2 regions of the Streptosporangium sp. NBC_01639 genome follow, and region 2 is predicted to be linked to the other one. Evidence: riboswitches for the same ligand, from Rfam matches in the RefSeq annotation. Region 2 holds a riboswitch; the other holds the start of a gene.
The links. Region 2 has a riboswitch for cyclic di-AMP ahead of OHA77_RS28070 (C40 family peptidase). Riboswitches for the same ligand answer to the same signal wherever they lie in the genome.
Positions count from the first base shown of each region.

Region 1: it holds a riboswitch for cyclic di-AMP, as region 2 does, so the genes downstream of both, OHA77_RS22170 (NlpC/P60 family protein) here and OHA77_RS28070 (C40 family peptidase) in region 2, are expected to answer to the same signal.

Region 1 is NZ_CP109272.1:4,844,704-4,852,974, reverse strand. Features, by position in the region: gene OHA77_RS22190 (ATP-dependent Clp protease ATP-binding subunit) at 1-896, opposite strand, end outside; gene OHA77_RS22185 (Lsr2 family protein) at 1,162-1,494, opposite strand; gene OHA77_RS22180 (RDD family protein) at 2,754-4,094, opposite strand; gene OHA77_RS22175 (amino-acid N-acetyltransferase) at 4,219-4,851, opposite strand; cyclic di-AMP (ydaO/yuaA leader) riboswitch at 5,193-5,339, shown strand; gene OHA77_RS22170 (NlpC/P60 family protein) at 5,345-6,391, shown strand; gene OHA77_RS22165 (LuxR family transcriptional regulator) at 6,457-6,705, opposite strand; gene OHA77_RS22160 (helix-turn-helix domain-containing protein) at 6,874-7,488, shown strand; gene lysX (bifunctional lysylphosphatidylglycerol synthetase/lysine--tRNA ligase LysX) at 7,673-8,271, opposite strand, start outside.
Region 2 is NZ_CP109272.1:6,133,597-6,141,867, reverse strand. Features, by position in the region: gene OHA77_RS28075 (3-isopropylmalate dehydrogenase) at 1-1,012, opposite strand, end outside; cyclic di-AMP (ydaO/yuaA leader) riboswitch at 1,155-1,385, shown strand; gene OHA77_RS28070 (C40 family peptidase) at 1,388-2,071, shown strand; gene OHA77_RS28065 (hypothetical protein) at 2,143-2,583, opposite strand; gene OHA77_RS28060 (helix-turn-helix domain-containing protein) at 2,707-4,356, opposite strand; gene OHA77_RS28055 (hypothetical protein) at 4,572-4,832, shown strand; gene OHA77_RS28050 (helix-turn-helix domain-containing protein) at 4,975-5,826, shown strand; gene OHA77_RS28045 (hypothetical protein) at 5,946-6,212, shown strand; gene OHA77_RS28040 (hypothetical protein) at 6,342-6,464, opposite strand; gene serA (phosphoglycerate dehydrogenase) at 6,777-8,271, opposite strand, start outside.

The sequences.
Region 1 (8,271 bases), 1.3 Mb from region 2:
TCGATCGCGCCCTCGGCGGCACCCGCGCCGACGAGCGTGTGGAGCTCGTCGATGAACAGGATGATGTCGCCGCGGGTGCGGATCTCCTTGAGAACCTTCTTCAGGCGCTCCTCGAAATCACCGCGGTAACGGGAACCCGCCACCAGTGCACCCAGGTCCAGGGTGTAGAGCTGCTTGTCCTTGAGCGTCTCCGGGACCTCGCCCTTGACGATCTTCTGGGCCAGCCCCTCGACGACGGCGGTCTTGCCGACGCCCGGCTCGCCCACCAGGACCGGGTTGTTCTTGGTCCTCCGGGAGAGGACCTGCATGACCCGCTCGATCTCTTTCTCACGACCGATGACCGGGTCGAGCTTGCCCTCGCGGGCGGCCTGGGTCAGGTTGCGGCCGAACTGGTCCAGCACAAGCGAGGTCGACGGCGCGGCCTCCTGCGGCCCGCCCGCGGCGGCCGGCTCCTTGCCCTGGTAACCGTGGAGCAGCTGGATGACCTGCTGCCGTACCCGGTTGAGATCGGCGCCCAGCTTCACCAGCACCTGGGCGGCGACGCCCTCGCCCTCACGGATGAGGCCGAGCAGGATGTGCTCGGTGCCGATGTAGTTGTGACCCAGTTGCAAGGCCTCGCGGAGCGACAGCTCAAGGACCTTCTTCGCGCGCGGGGTGAACGGGATGTGCCCCGACGGCGCAGACTGTCCCTGGCCGATGATCTCCTCGACCTGCTGACGCACACCTTCAAGACTGATGCCGAGGCTCTCCAGAGCCTTGGCGGCAACGCCTTCACCTTCGTGGATGAGACCAAGAAGGATGTGCTCCGTACCGATGTAGTTGTGGTTGAGCATCCGGGCCTCTTCTTGAGCCAGGACGACAACCCGCCGTGCGCGGTCGGTGAACCTCTCGAACATCTCGTCGCTCCTCACAGAGCGGTAAGGCAGGTCCGGGATATCCGGGCCCTGTCATCCCGCATGGTAGCCCCGACCCGGCGACCGCTCTATGCAGAAGACGTTCCCCGAGAGCAGGGCGTTCACCCTCCATCCAACTACCTACGGGGGGTGGGATGTTCCCGATACGCCGCAAGCGAACGACGTTTATCGGCCACTCAAACGCGTCATGCGGTCATGGCCGCCACCGGACCCCACCGTGGCCGCCATAACCGCATGATTCAACGATCTAGTGAGCCGCTTCGTACTGCTCGACGATCTTGGAGGCGATTCGACCGCGCTCGCTGACATTAAGGCCGTGCGACTTCGCCCATGCCCGGATGTCAGCACTCTTCTCCCGCGTCAGTGCCCGGGTGCCACCTGCACGGCGGCGCCGAGGGGCCAGCGCGCCGGAACGGCGGGCGCTCTGCACGAAAGGCGACAGGGAGTCGCGGAGCTTCTTCGCGTTTACGTCACTCAGGTCAATCTCATAGCTGGTGCCGTCAATCGCGAAGGCGACAGTCTCATTGGCCTCGCCCCCATCGAGGTCGTCGATGAGAATCTCCTGGATCTGCTTGGCCATCTACGCAATCCTTTCGCGGAGTATTGTTTCATTCGCTAGCTAAACATATACCCGCAATCGGAGAGCGGCAATTCCGGGAGCCCGGCGATTCTCGTCGGTCACCGAGGCCACGAGTTGATCAACTGTTCTCCGACTCAGCCCGGTCATGCTGTTTTGCCGGGCGGCGACCGGCGGCTTCACTGCGCAGAAGCTTGACAACTCCGTAGATGAAGGCGCTGCCGACGACCACTGGAGGTATCAACGCGGACAATACGTTGCTCATTCGTCCTCGCTCCGCACCGGGGATGACTTTCTGGGAACCATGGATTTTTTGACGACGGCATCCCGGACCGCGCCGGGGCTCGCTGGATCACGACGGATCCACCCACACACGACCATAGCGTCACCGACGAGCCGTGGGCGTCACTGGGGCGGCCATGCCGGTCGTTCACTACCTTAATGCTTCTCTCCAGCCGTCTTACCGGTTGCGCCGGGTAAAGCCGGGCGGAAAAAACCGACAGGTCGATCACACGATGATCAACTTTGTCGGAAAACCAATGCCGGTCCGGGTCCCCGGCTCCGAGACCGCCTGCCACCCGCCACGGAATCCCTGGTGAAAGGGGGTGTCGGCCGAGGCGGAGGGGACCGCCGCGGAGCGGGGGTGCGCCATCACACTCTTCACCAAGGAATGTGCGCCGTGATGAGATGGCCTGGTTGGCGGGTCGTCGCTTCATCGGGCAGGTGGCCGGCCGTGCAGCGCCGTCGTCGACAAGAAGGCGGGGCTTCATCGCTTTCTTACCAAGAGTACGTCCGTCTCCGGCATACGGGGCATAGTCGTAGGCCGTATAACCACCAAACGCGCTCAGGTACGTCAACAACCCCGGCAACACCACAGGCTCCGCCCGGCGCGGTAGAAGGTCGTGCCGTGTCGGCCGGAAGGCGTCGGAGAAGGAGCGGAAGAGAATCCGGCGGAGGCGTCACGGCACCGGCGGTACAGGCGCTTCCACCATCATTTGACCGATGGCTCGGGGAACTTCCGACCGCGGCAAGTGACCGCCCATTGGCCACCCATAGGAGACCGCGGTCGACGCCATGACCGACCGGGCGGTGATTGTCGGCGCCGGAACGCGACGAGACGACCATAACCTTCCCCCCGGCGGCACGTATGGGTTTTGCACTTCCAACGCGCCGTGGCGGCGTGCCGTTACGGCGCCCGTTTTCCCACTCATACGTGAAATCGGGGCCGGCGGTTCAACCCGCCGACCCCGATTTTCGGAGAACTACTTGGTCTTGACCACGACCGTCTTGGCCACCTTGTCGTGCAGAGCCTGCTGCAGGGGCTTGTCCCACAGCGGCCACAGCACGTCCACCAGCACGAAAATTCCGAGCAGGGAGGTCAGCAGCGTGACGATGATTCCCAGCAGATTGCTGAACGCGTAGACGAGGTAGAAGCCGAACAGCACGAGGGCCCGCTTGGCGGCGCTCCCCATGTCGAGCCCGCCGGTGAGCTGGCCGCCCACCCGGACGACCCTGATGCCCATGATCTGCTTGCCCAGGCTGGTGCCGTTACGCGCCAGCATGAGGATCTCGTAGGCGATGAGGGCCAGCGCGACGATGAGCCCGGACACGAGTCCGTACATGGCGGGACTGCCGTCCACGGTGAAGGTCTCACTGTTGAACGACGGCGCGAACGGCATCGCGGCCAGATAACCCACGATGTTGGCCGGGACGGCCACGATCAGCGAGTCGAGGAGACGGGCCACCAGGCGCTGCCACCACTCCGCGAGGGGCGCCGGGACGCCGGGGGGTGTCACCCCCTGGGGGGCGTAGCCCTGGCCGTAGGCGGGCTGCTGACCGTACGGCTGCTGCTGCCCGTAACCCGGCTGCTGGCCGTAGCCCTGCTGAGGGGGTTGCTGGCCGTAGCCCGGCTGGCCGTAGGGGCCCGTCCCCGGCTGCTGGCCGTAACCCGGTTGCTGGCCGTAGGAGGGCTGCTGGCCGTAGCCCTGCTGCTGGCCGTAGTCCGGCTGAGCGGACTGCTGGCCGTACGGCTGCTGCTGGCCGTAGCCCGGCTGGGCGGGCTGCTGGCCGTAAGGGGACTGCTCCTGCGACTGCTGGCCGTAGCCCGGCTGACCGTAGGGGGACTGCTCCTGCGACTGCTGCTGGCCGTAGCCCGGCTGACCGTAGGGACCCGTCCCCTGCTGCTGGCCGTAGCCCGGCTGGGCGGGCTGCTGACCGTAGGGGGACTGCTCCTGGGCCGACTGGCCGTAGGCGGGCTGCTGGCCGTAGCCCGGCTGACCGTAGGGACCCGTCCCCTGCTGCTGGCCGTAGCCCGGCTGGGCGGCCTGCTGGCCGTACGGCTGCTGCTGGCCGTAGCCCGGCTGGCCGTAGGGGGACTGCTCCTGGGCCGGCTGGCCGTAGGCGGGCTGCTGCCCATAACCCGGCTGGGCCTGGCCCGGGCCGGTGTGCGGCTGTGACGCCTCCGCTCGATATCCCACGATCGTTACATCGGGGTCCTGTCCGTCATGGTCTCGGCCTGCCTGATGCTGTCCGTACTCCGGTTGTCCCGACGGGGTGCGATCGCGGTCGGGATCATCCTGGTACGGCGGCTGTCCGGTGCTCACCGCGTCACCTCACTTCGACTGCGCATGTGCCGTATGTATGTGAGACGCACATGCTTGCTGCAGCACAAGGTATCGACATAGTTATCAACAGTCATCTTTCCGATCAGCGACCATCAAGACGGCGTCAGTGGTGTTCCTGGGTCAGATGAAGCAGCATCCGGGTGTTTCCCAGAGTGTTCGGCTTGACGTGCTCCAGGTCGAGGAATTCCGCGACCCCTTCGTCATATGAGGCGAGCAGTTCGGCGTAGACCTCCGGCGAGACCGGCGTGCCCTGGATCTCCCGGAATCCGTGCCGGGCGAAGAATCCGACCTCGAAAGTGAGGCAGAAGACCCTGCGCAGCCCGAGTTCGCCGGCGGTGCGGAGGAGTTCCGAGACGATGAGGTTGCCGATACCCAGCCCTCGGCAGCCGGGGTCGACGGCGACGGTGCGGATCTCCGCGAGATCCTCCCAGAGCACGTGGAGCGCCCCGCAGCCCACCACGGTGCCCGCCTGCTCGGCGACCCAGAACTCCTGGACGTCCTCGTACAGGGTGACCGTGGCCTTCTCCAGAAGACGACGGCCGGCTCCGCCGTAGGTGTCGACCAGCCGCCGGATGACGTGGACGTCCCGGGTGCGGGCACGCCGCACCCGGACCGCGGCCGGGTCCGGCCCGGCCTCTCCGCGGTCCCGTCCGGGGTCCGCGGCTCCGCCTCCCGGCCCGGCGTTCCCGGTGTCGTGTACGGCCGGCGTCGGGGAATGCTCCGCAACCTGCTCCATGACCGATCAGCGTACGTCCTCGGTGCTTGTGAGTTACGGCTCACCCTTAACTCTCGCCCCGCAGATACCAGATGACCTGTGACATCTCAGCGGCCATGCCGTACCTGACGTGTCGGCGAGGGGTCGGAACTCGCCTTTCCCGTGGTTCTGGACCTGCGAAGACCTCTGCCATGAGCGCCCGAAGGACGGATGGAGCCCGTCTTAATGGGCAAGTTGATCATGAAGATGTGTGATCTCGCCGTGACGTGCCAGTTGTGAAACCTCTACCGACTTTGTAGTTCTGGTTGAGCATGAACCTCCAATTGCACTAATGTCCGTGCTCGATGTCAGCGATGGTAAAAAAAGCTGACCCGCCGAATCCCCGGAACCGGGGAACCGGGGACCCACCCTCGTCCCTGGGGTGAATCCGAGGTGCCACCGGCACCCCGGTAGGGCTGCCTCCGGCCCGAACCCGTCAGCTAACCCGGTAGGCGGCCGAGAGAGGAGCCTGTTGGTGAAGCGCACGCGCAACCTTGAGGGAAGGCGCGAGGGCGGACACGCCCGCCGGGAACACGTCTCACGTGGACTCACCCACCGAATGGTGGTCATCGGGCTGGCATTCGCCTCCCTGACCCTCGGTACCCCTCTGGTCGCGGCCACCGCCGACCCGAAGCCCAATCTTGGAGAGCTCTCCAAGCAGGTCGAGAAGCTGCACACCGAGATCGAGACGCTGAGCGAGCAGTACAACGGCGAGCGGGTCAAGCTCAAGCAGGCCCAGCGGGCCTCGGAGGCGGCCAAGAAGACCCTCGCGGGCAGCGAGTCCGAGCTCGCGGCCCGGCGCACCAGGGCCAGCCTCCTGGCGCAGAGCTCCTACATGACGGGGGGACTGGGCTCGGCCCTCGCCTTCACCCAGTCGAGCGACCCCGACGCCTTCCTCGACCAGGCCACCACGTACTACGCCCTCCAGCAGCAACAGAGCGAGGAGGTCGCCCAGGTCGCTCAGGCGATCAAGACCGCCGAACGGGCGCAGGCCAGTGCCAAGGCGCGGACCAGCGAGGTGAAGAAGCTCCTCGCGGAGATCGGCACCAAGCGCACCAAGATCGAACGCCTGGTCACCAGGGTCGAGAGCAACCTGTTCAGCGAGGTGCGCAGCCGGGCCAAGACCACCATAGGCAGCAGGGTGCGGATCAGCGTGCCGATCGTCGGCGACGGCAAGGCCGCCGAGGCCGCCCGCTGGGCACTCACCCAGCAGCTCAAGCCCTATGTCTGGGGGGCCGAGGGCCCGAACTCCTTCGACTGCTCCGGTCTGGTCATGTGGGCCTACCAGAAGGTCGGCATCAGCCTGCCGCACTACACCGGGGACCAGTGGACCGCGGGCACCCACGTGTCCAGAAACGAACTGCGCCCCGGCGACCTGGTCTTCTTCTACGGTGACCTGCACCATGTCGGGATCTACGTCGGCGCGGGCATGATGATCCACGCCCCCCAGACCGGTGACGTCATCCACATCGCCTCGATCGACAACCGCCCCTTCGCCGGCGGCGTGCGGGTCGCGGACTGAGACAGCCGGCTGCGGGCCGGACCTGGATCGGCTCTCGGGCCGAGACAGACCGCTGCGAGCCGGACCTAGATCAGCCGACGACGGGCGGCCCAGGCCACGGCTTCGATCGCCGTGGCCACGCCGATGCGATCACAGATCCCCCGGAGCCTGCGCCGGACGGTCCGGCCACTGATGTCGAGGCGACGCCCCACCCGGTCCACGGTGACGCCCTTGGCAAGCTCCGCCAGGAGCACGAGATCCTCGGCACTGAGACCGATCTCGCCCATGCCCAGGAGGCTGTCGCCACGACGGGAATCCACTTCCGGGTATGCCATCTAAAGCCGCTCCCCCGCACTGGAAATCAGGCGTGAGTATGTTGGAATCAATAACGCCCCTCAGGAACGGTAAACGCCTTGTTCAAAGGTCGTCAAGTTCCCTTCTCCATAGAGGTGGCGGACGCCATTGACATAGCGATCGCTACGTGAAGTACTCATGATATGTCGGTGCCTTTGCGGTTAAGTCGGAGCGAAGCCAAGACACGCACCCGTGGGCGGCTGCTGGCCGCCGCCGCCGAGGTCTTCACAGAACAAGGTTTCACCGGCGCCTCCGTCGATGAGATCGCCTCCAGGGCAGGTCACACGGTCGGCGCGCTCTACTCTCATTTCGCCGGAAAGGACGAACTCTTCCTCGCGCTCTTTGACGACTACGCGGCCCACCCCCTTGATGACGCCGGGGAAATCGCCTCCCGGCAGGAGGGGGACGAGGCAACTTTTGCGGCATTTGGGGCGTATCTGGCTGGAGTGGCCGACCATCACACGGCGCGGAGCACCCTGGAAATGGAGTTTCTGCGCTACGCGCTGACCCGGCCGGAATTGCTCGACCGGCTGGCCGCCCGCTGGAGGGTGCCCCGGGCGACCGTCGCCCGGCTGGTGGCCCCGTACTGCGGGGGACACGATCCGGTCACCGTGGCGACCGCGATCATCGGGCTTTTCGAGGGGCTGGTCACCCAGCGCCGCATCGATCGCGCCGCGGTGCCGTCCGCGCTGTTCGCCGAGTCGCTGCGCTGGTTGATGGCCGGGCTCGCCCGCACTCCCGCACGACCGGCCGGCACACCCTGAATGCGGGCGCCCGGTGCCGGCCGCCGCTGCCCGGTACACCGCACGTCGTACGGACGCACCCGAGGCCGCAGAACTCCTGGACGGCGGCACTGCGGCCGTCCCGGCGCCGCCGAGCCGTACGGAGCCCGGAGCGTGCCGGTGGTCCGGGGACCACCGGCACGGGAACGGTCATGTCCGGTGCGGCTCAGCCCGCCGGCTTGACGAGGGGGAACAGAATGGTCTCGCGGATGTTCTTGCCGGTGAAGGCCATCACGAGGCGGTCCACGCCGAGCCCCATACCACCGGTGGGCGGCATCGCGTATTCCAGGGCGGTGAGGAAGTCCTCGTCAAGCTGCATGGCCTCGGGGTCGCCGCCGGCGGCGAGCATGGACTGCTCGGTGAGGCGGCGGCGCTGCTCGACCGGGTCGACCAGCTCCGAGTAGGCGGTGCCGAGCTCGGTGCCGAACCCGATCAGGTCCCACTTCTCGGTGAGGAGCGGGTTGTCCCGGTGCTGGCGGGTCAGCGGGGAGGTCTCCAGCGGATAGTCCATGACGAACGTGGGCTGGATGAGGGTGTGCTCGACGAGCTCCTCGAAGATCTCCTGAACGAGCTTGCCCTGGCCCCACTTGGGATCCCAGTGGATGTCGTGCGCGTCCGCGTACTTGCGGACCTGCTCCAGCGGCGTCTCGGTGGTGATCTCCTGCCCCAGGGCCTCCGACACCGACCCGTAGAGGGTGATCCTCGGCCACTCGGGCAGGCCCAGGTCGATCTCCTGGCCCTCGTGGGTCACCACGGAGTGGCCGA
Region 2 (8,271 bases):
TCTCATCGGTGGTCCGCCCGGCCCGGCCGGCCAGCCGCTCGACCAGATCATCGGCCACCGCCTGCTCGACCCTGGCGGCCTCGCCGGACAGGCCGAGGTGGTCCAGGAGCATGGCGACGGACAGGACGGTCGCGGTCGGATCGGCCTTGCCCTGGCCCGCGATGTCGGGGGCACTGCCGTGCACCGGCTCGAACATGCTCGGCGCGGTGCGGTCGGGGTTGACGTTGCCGCTGGCCGCCAGGCCGATGCCGCCGGCGATGGCGGCGCCGATGTCGGTGAGGATGTCGCCGAACAGGTTGTCGGTGACGATCACGTCGAACCGCTCCGGCTGGCTGACGAAGAACATCGAGGCCGCGTCGACGTGGCAGTAGTCGGTCTCGACGTCGGGATATTCCAGGCTGACCCGGTCGAACGTGCGGGCCCAGAGGTCACCGGCGTAGGTGAGCACGTTGGTCTTGTGGACCAGCGTCAGCTTCCTGCGCGTCCGGCCGAGCGCCTTGTCGAAGGCGTAACGGACGACCCGTTCGACGCCGAAGGCCGTGTTCACCGAATCCTGGGTGGCGACCTCGTGCGCCGTGCCCCGGCGCAGCACGCCGCCGGCCCCGGCGTACGGCCCCTCGGTGCCCTCACGGACGACGATCATGTCGACGTCCTCGGGGCGGGCCTTGCCCAGCGGGGACTCGACCCCGGGGAAGAGCTTGACCGGGCGGAGATTGACGTAGTGGTCGAGCTCGAAGCGGATCTTGAGTAGCAGATCGCGCTCCAGGATGCCCGGGGGCACGCTGGGGTCGCCGATCGCGCCGAGCAGGATCGCGTCGTATCCCCGCAACTCGTCCAGGACCGTCTCGGAAAGGATCTCACCGGTCTTGTGGTAGCGCTTGGCGCCAAGATCGTAGGTGGTGGTCTCCACCTTCGCGCCGACCGCTTCGAGGACCTTCAGGCCCTCGGTGACGACCTCTGCTCCGATCCCGTCTCCGGGGATGACTGCCAGGCGAATGTTACGCGCGTCCATACCGGAACCCTACCGCCCCGTCTCGGTAGACGAACACCCATCTCACCCATCGGACAGTCTGCGCCCGCAAAACCCCCTGATCGTTTTGTCCGCTTTTGCGCGGTCTTGACCCTTTCGTGAAGTTTCGTTATGGTCCTCTGCATTCGAACCGATGCCTAATCCGTGCAGGTCGTCCCCCCTTTCGGTCTGCACGGAGCCGGGGAACCACTTCCGGGGTCCACGGCCGCCCGGGACATCGCTCCGCATGCCGGAGCCGTGTCTCAGGCCGCCTGCACGGGATCCCTTGGGGCGAATCAGCGCTTTTCTCGCGCCGTAGGGCGGCCTCCACGCCCGAGCCCGACAGCTAACCCGGCCGGCCTTATGGAAGGAACCATCTTGTCCGGCAAGATCTACCCCCGTGTCCTGCCCCTTTTCGTGGCCGGCGCCGCCGTGTTCGCGACCCCCTCCCTCGCCCTGGCGGACGCCCCCCTCCCCTCCCCCGAACCCGCCGCCGAGGCTCCGACGATCCCCGGCGCCAAGCCCGCGGCCGAGATCCCGATGCTCACCCCTCCCAAGCCCGCGACCGGGACGCAGACGCTCACCGGCGCCAAGCTGAAAGAGGCCCTCACCGCCAAGGCCCCGGTCCCCGCCTGGAAGAAGGCCGTGAAGTGGGCCCTGTCCAAACGTGGCACGCCGTACGTCTGGGGCGCCACCGGCCACGGCGGCTTCGACTGCTCCGGCCTGATGCTCCGTGCCTACGGCGCCGCCGGGATCAAGCTGCCCCGCGTCACCTACGACCAGTACGCGGCGTTCTCCAAGAAGGTCTCCTGGAAGAACCTCAAGCCCGGCGACCTGGTCTTCTTCCACGGTCTCGGCCATGTCGGCATGATCAGCAAGCCCGGCTACATGGTCCACGCCCCGCAGACCGGCGACGTGGTCAAGGAGGAGAAGCTCACCGCCTGGCGCCGTGACAGCTTCGCCGGCGCCGTCCGCCCCGACCGTGAGGGCGTCAAGCTCTCCATCGAGCAGGCCAAGCTCGCCGCCGCACCCGCCCCCACGACGCTCGCGGCCCAGTCCTGAGCAGTGGGGCGCCGCGTGAACGGGAGGCGAGGCACCCGGCGCATCGGGTGCCTCGCCTCCGTGTACTGCGGCTATTCCTTCTTCCACTCGCCGCATTTGACGTCGCCTGTGCGGTACTTGACGCACGCCCGGACACCGTATCCAGGATTGGACAGGTACTGGACCCCCGCGAAGTAGGTGCCGTCCCCTTGCGAGACCACCGTCTTCGGTCCGCAGATCCGCCCGTCGGTGCGCTCCAGGTAGATCTTCATTCCCTTCCACTTGGTCGTTACCGTGGCAGCGTTCTTGTCCGAGATACGCAGCTGTGAATGCTTCACCTTGGTCGATCCGAACGTAAAGCTGTAGGGAGAGCCGAAGGTGTAGGAGTAATCCGGATACCCCGGTCCTGATGCACACTTGCTCGCCGCGGCGAACTCTCGATCTTCTGTCATTTCAGCATGTGCCGCGGGCCCAACGGACAGTGCGACGACCGAAGCCAAAGCCGTGACAGCGGCCGACCTCCATCGGTTCATGCCAACCACCCCTTGCCGTGTTCGGCACCGCAGTTGCGATGCCTCCACCACCGTCTCCGGCGGTGGCCACGAGTGACAAGCGGTTCATCGTCCCGTGTCGTGGTGGGACATCCGTGCACGCGACTACCAGCCATTTCGTCCCGAGCGCGGGACGGCATCATCGGCCCGATAAGTGATCAGCAAGGGCGTCTCGGTCACCCGAATCGAGTCGCCTGGTCGCAGCGCTGCGGTCGTGCCGTCGATGCCGGTGAGTGATTCGGCACCGGGGCCCGCAGTGGTATCCGCCGTACCCGTATGGGTCCAGCGGACGATCAATCGGCGGTCCGTCTCGTCGATGAACTCACACTGCCACGCGTTGCCGGGCAATCCTGCGGGAGACCCCTGCCCGCAGCCGCGCAGCCGGGTCCCGACCAGCCACCGCTGGAGCGTCTCCACCGCGAGTCCCGCCCCGGTCGGCGGGGTCCCCTCCGCCTGCAGCACCAGCGGTAGCCGACCGGATCCCCAGTTGTAGAAATACATCCGCGCCAGGCCGAATTCTCTGCCGTAGAGCCCGGCGAGATAGAAACGCATCGCGTAGTCGACGGAGCGTCGCCGATCGAGCGAGCCCTGCAGGGGGATGTCATACGTGGTGCCCGTATTCCACAACGCAGGATGGACGCCGGCCGCGTGCATGGTGCTGTCAATCTCGGTGAGCAGCCGCACGAGCGTCTCCGGCGGGTCGGTGGCGTGGCGCTGGTGCAGCTTCACGCCGGCGGCGTCGCAGTGCTCATAGCCTCCCAGCTCGGCGAACCTGCGCAGGATGTCGCGCCCTTTGGCCTGCCACAGCTGTCCCATGGAGGGGCACACGATGACAGCGTCGGGGTCGGCGGAACGCACAATCGTCGCTGCCCTTCGCGTCATCTCCACCAGAGTGTCGACCGACCCAGAGTAGAACCTCGGGTCGGTGGCATAGGCCCACAACTCGTAGGCTTCCAGCCTGCCCCGATATCGCTCGACGAGAGCACGGACGAATCGGTCCCAGTCGGCTAGGTCGTCCGGCGGCGCGGTACGCGAACCATCAGGGTAGGCGCCTTTCGGCGAGTTCGGTGCTGCCCACTGCGGCGTACCGCCCAGCACGAACAGCGCGGGCAGGTCCGCGTGCCGCGCACCGTCGACCAGCCTGTCGAGCGTGGCCCAATCGAAACGGTCCCGCTGCGGCTGCAGGTTCGCCCATCGCGTGTGGCTGTCCCACAACCGCACGCTGCCAACCCTGAACGACGGCATCGCGCCGGTGGTGCTGTTCGTCGTCACGCCGAACAGCGCCGAGGGCACCGAATCCGGATCCGTCACCCAGGAGAGAGCGGCAATCGGTTCGGTGGACGCGACACCAGTCGTGTTCGGCGTGCTCGAATGGACCAGGAGGAACGTGAGTAGGACAAGCGCGGCGAGCGCCCCGACCGTCAACCGCCTGTGGCGCCGACCGGCGGCCTGTGGCCTGCTTGCCCTTATGGCGGGCGGGTCCTTCATCGGTCGCGACGGCTGCGGAGATTTCCCGGTCGAGCACCGCCACCGGAGTAGCAGGTCGTTCAGCTCCTGGCCGGAGGCGCCGCATGCCTGACCGATCTTCGCCACCAGTTGGTAGTCCGGCGGGTTGCCACGCCCGGTGCAGTAGCGATGCAGCGCGGAGCTACTGGTGTAGGTCCGCCGGGCCAACTCCGCATAGCTCAGGCCGCTGCGCTGCTTCAACTCCGACAAGAGCCCGGCAAGGTCATCCCGTTGCCGCTCCACGGCCATGCCGATGCCCCCCGTGGCTAGCGCCTCCGCGACAGGCTGCCACGATATGTCCCATCGTGAAGCCGAAACGGCGGACTAACTAATGTCCTGCGCCGTAAATCCTTCGGGTTGTGCGGCAGGGTCCACGGCTGGCTGATGGTCGCAGTCATCGTGCTGCTGAAGGTTCGACCCCTTCTGGTCGTGTCGCTCGATCCGGGTCCGCAGGTCCTCGAGGGATGAAGATCCACGACTGGTACTGCCAGGGCTTGAGTGCGTCGGCGGCCAGGATGCGGCGGACGGTGTCGACGTTCACTCCTTGGCTGATGCGACTGCGCTACGGAGGCTCAGCCCACCGCTGGGACTTTGCCATCTATTCGGCAGGCAAGGACAGCTATGAGGACCGGATCTGGTCCACCGGCAGCCCGCAAGAGGCCCTCGACCTTGTCTGCGACATCTACGCCACGAACACCTGGCCGCTGAGCCAGCCCGGCACATGATCAGCTTTCAGGTCAACCGCCGAGACTTCCAAAGTCGACCACTTAGCCGACATGGCGCAATGATTCGCAACATAACAAGATATTTCACAACTTCGGGCGTACCGTCGCAGCCAACACCCCCCAACAGTGACGAAGTGGCTCGATGGCAACCTCCACACGCATCGACGAGGCAAAAGGCATTCTCGCGGCGCGTCTGCGCGCGCTCCGCTCGGACGCCGGCCTGACCGGGCGGGCACTGGCCGCGCGGACCGGTCTGGACCACACGAAGATATCCAAGATCGAGAACGCCGTTCAGATGCCGAACCAGACGGACATCCGGGCGTGGTGCAGGGCGTGCGACGCCGACGAGCAGGTAGTCGATCTGATCGCGGCGGCCCAGAACATCGACGCCATGTACACGGAGTGGCGGCGTCTGGAGGAGACGGGACTCGGACGTGTGCAGCGTTCGTTCCAGCCTCTGTACGAGAAGACCAGCCGGTTCCGCGTGTGGCAGCACTCGGCGATCCCCGGCCTGCTCCAGACCGCCGGATACGCGCGGGGACATCTGCGGACCGTCATCGACTTCCGCAACATCCCGGACGACATCGACGCAGCGGTGGCCGCACGGCTGCGGCAGCAGGGCGTGTTGCGTGACGGCACCAAACGGTTCGCGTTCATCGTCGGTGAGCAGGCGCTCCGCACACCGCTGGTCGGGCCGGCGGAGATGATCACCCAGCTGGAGCGGCTCGCCGAACTGACGAGCGGCGTCGCGAACCTGTCGTTCGGGATCATTCCGGCGTCGGCGAAACCGTCGATGATGCCGCCGGAGAACTTCTGGATCTACGATGCCGCGCGGGTGCGCGTCGACACGGTGCCCGGCCAGATCCAGCACAAGGCGCCCTCGGACGTCGCCGTGTACGAGAAGGCGTTCGAGGCGCTGCACAGCACCGCGGTGTACGGCGAAGCCGCCCGCGCGGTGCTACGGACCGTGGCGAGCGGGTTCCGCGCAACATAACGCAACATCATTGATGCCGGCACGCCGGTTACCTAGCGTCGTTAGCGTGCTCTCGCCCCCCTTTCCCCCGGCTGGCCCGTCCCAGGACGGGATCATCCGAGTCCCGAGGATGGTCTGTCATGGCCGCCGGGCGTGACCCCGAGAAGATCGACGCGGCCGCCAGGATCCAGGCGGACGCGCCGGGCTGGCTGGTCATGTGGCGACCGTGGCGGCGGTGCTTCACCGCGTTCGAGTGCCGCGACCCGCGACAGGTCCGGATCGTCGAAGCCGGCACCGCCGACGAACTGCGCGATCTCATGCAGCACGTCGAAGTCGAACTCTGGCAGACCCTGCCCCCGGCCGAGTCGCCCGCCACGCGCGACCTGCCGCTGAGGTCCGCCAGGTAACAGCCCTGTGGCCCCGGGGCGAGGACTCGTTCTCGGAGGGGTGCTCTTCAGGGAGAGGGGAGCCTCCCGGGGCCACAGGCGCCACCACCGTCCCGCCGGGTCATGGGCGGGACTCGTCCTCTGAGAGGGTCACCGGGTGGGAGCGCCTCCGTTGTCCCGGCGGTCCAGCGCGGTCTGGAGGGCGTCGGCCGCCTCGTCCTCGGTCTCTTCGGGACGGTTCCAGGGATACATGTCGTACATGGCGATTCTCATCTCGGTCGCATGCGAGCAGGGAGATGGCCCGGACTCCGGTCGGGAGCCCGACCGGGCCTGAATGTCGCGGATCCGGGTCGCGGATCGGCGACGAGGCGTGGAACCGGCGAGCGCCGTGACACCGCGGCGGGCCGCCGGTCTGTCCTGTCAGACCCCGCCGCGGCAGGTAATGAGTACGAGAACCTGGCGCATTTCCTACCACGGTACCCGCTCATGGACATACGGTCTCGCCCACCGTACGCATTTCTCACATGCTGAGACGCGTACGGCTGCCGCCCCGGTCTGCGGGGCGGCAGCCGTACGGAGTGAAAGCTATTCGGCCAGGTCGACCGAGCGTCCGCTGTCGGCGCCGATCTCGGCACCGATCTGGTCGATCACGTCGGCCGGGATGCCGGTGTCGACGGTCAGCGCGATGAGGGCCTTGCCGCCCTTCGCGTCCCGGGCCACCTGCATCGAGGCGATGTTGATGCTGTGGTCGCCCAGGATGCGGCCGACGACGCCGACGACGCCGGGACGGTCGGTGTAGGAGAAGAACGACAGGTGGTCGGTCGGCTCGATCTCCATCTGGTAGCCGTTGACCTCAACGATCTTCGTGATCTGGCGCGGGCCCGACAGGGTGCCGGAGACCGAGACCGTACGGCCGTCGGCGAGGACGCCGCGGACCGTCACGACGTTGCGCCAGTCGGGGCTGTCCGAGCTGGTGATCAGCTCGACGGTCACGCCGCGGTCCTTGGCCAGGAGCGGGGCGTTGACGTAGGTGACGGAGTCCTCGACCACATCGGTGAAGATGCCCTTGAGCGCGGCCAGCTCCAGCACGCGGACGTCCTGGGAGGCGATCTCGCCGCGGACCTCGACGTCGAGCCTGGTGGCGACCTCGCCGGCCAGGGCGGTGAAGACCCGGCCGAGCTTCTCGGCCAGCGGCAGGCCCGGCTTGACGTCCTCGGCGACGACGCCGCCCTGGACGTTGACCGCGTCCGGCACGAACTCGCCGGCCAGGGCGAGCTTCACGCTGCGCGCGACCTGGGTGCCGGCCTTCTCCTGGGCCTCATGGGTGGAGGCGCCCAGGTGCGGGGTGACGACGACCTGGTCCAGCTCGAACAGCGGGCTGTCGGTGACGGGCTCCTTGGGGAAGACGTCGATGCCGGCGCCGGCGACGCGGCCTTCCTTGATCGCGGAGTAGAGGGCGTTCTCGTCGATGATGCCGCCGCGGGCGACGTTGATCAGGCGCACCGACGGCTTGACCGTGTGGAGCTCCTTGTCACCGATGAGCCCGATGGTCTCCTTGGACTTGGGCAGGTGCACGGTGATGAAGTCGGCCTCGCGCAGGGCCTCCTCCAGCGACACCAGGCGGACGCCCATCTGCGCGGCGCGGGCCGGCTGCAGGTAGGGGTCGTAGGCGATCAGCTCGACGCCGAACGGCTGCAGGCGCTGGGCGACCAGCTGCCCGATCTTGCCGAGGCCGAGGATGGCGACGACCTTCTCGTCGAGCTCGACGCCGGTGTACTTCGAGCGCTTCCACTCGCCGTCCTTGAGCGCGGCGTGCGCCTGGGCGACGTTGCGGGCCGAGGCGAGAATCAGCGCGACGGTGTGCTCGGCGGCGCTGGTGATGTTGGAGGTGGGCGCGTTGACGACCATGACGCCGGCCTTGGTGGCGGCCTCCACGTCCACGTTGTCCAGGCCGACGCCGGCGCGGGCGACGACCCGGAGCTTCGGCGCGGCGGCGATGGCCTCGGCGTCCACCTGCGTGGCGCTGCGCACGATGAGCGCGTCCACGTCGGCGAGAGCGGGCAGGAACTGGGCGCGGTCG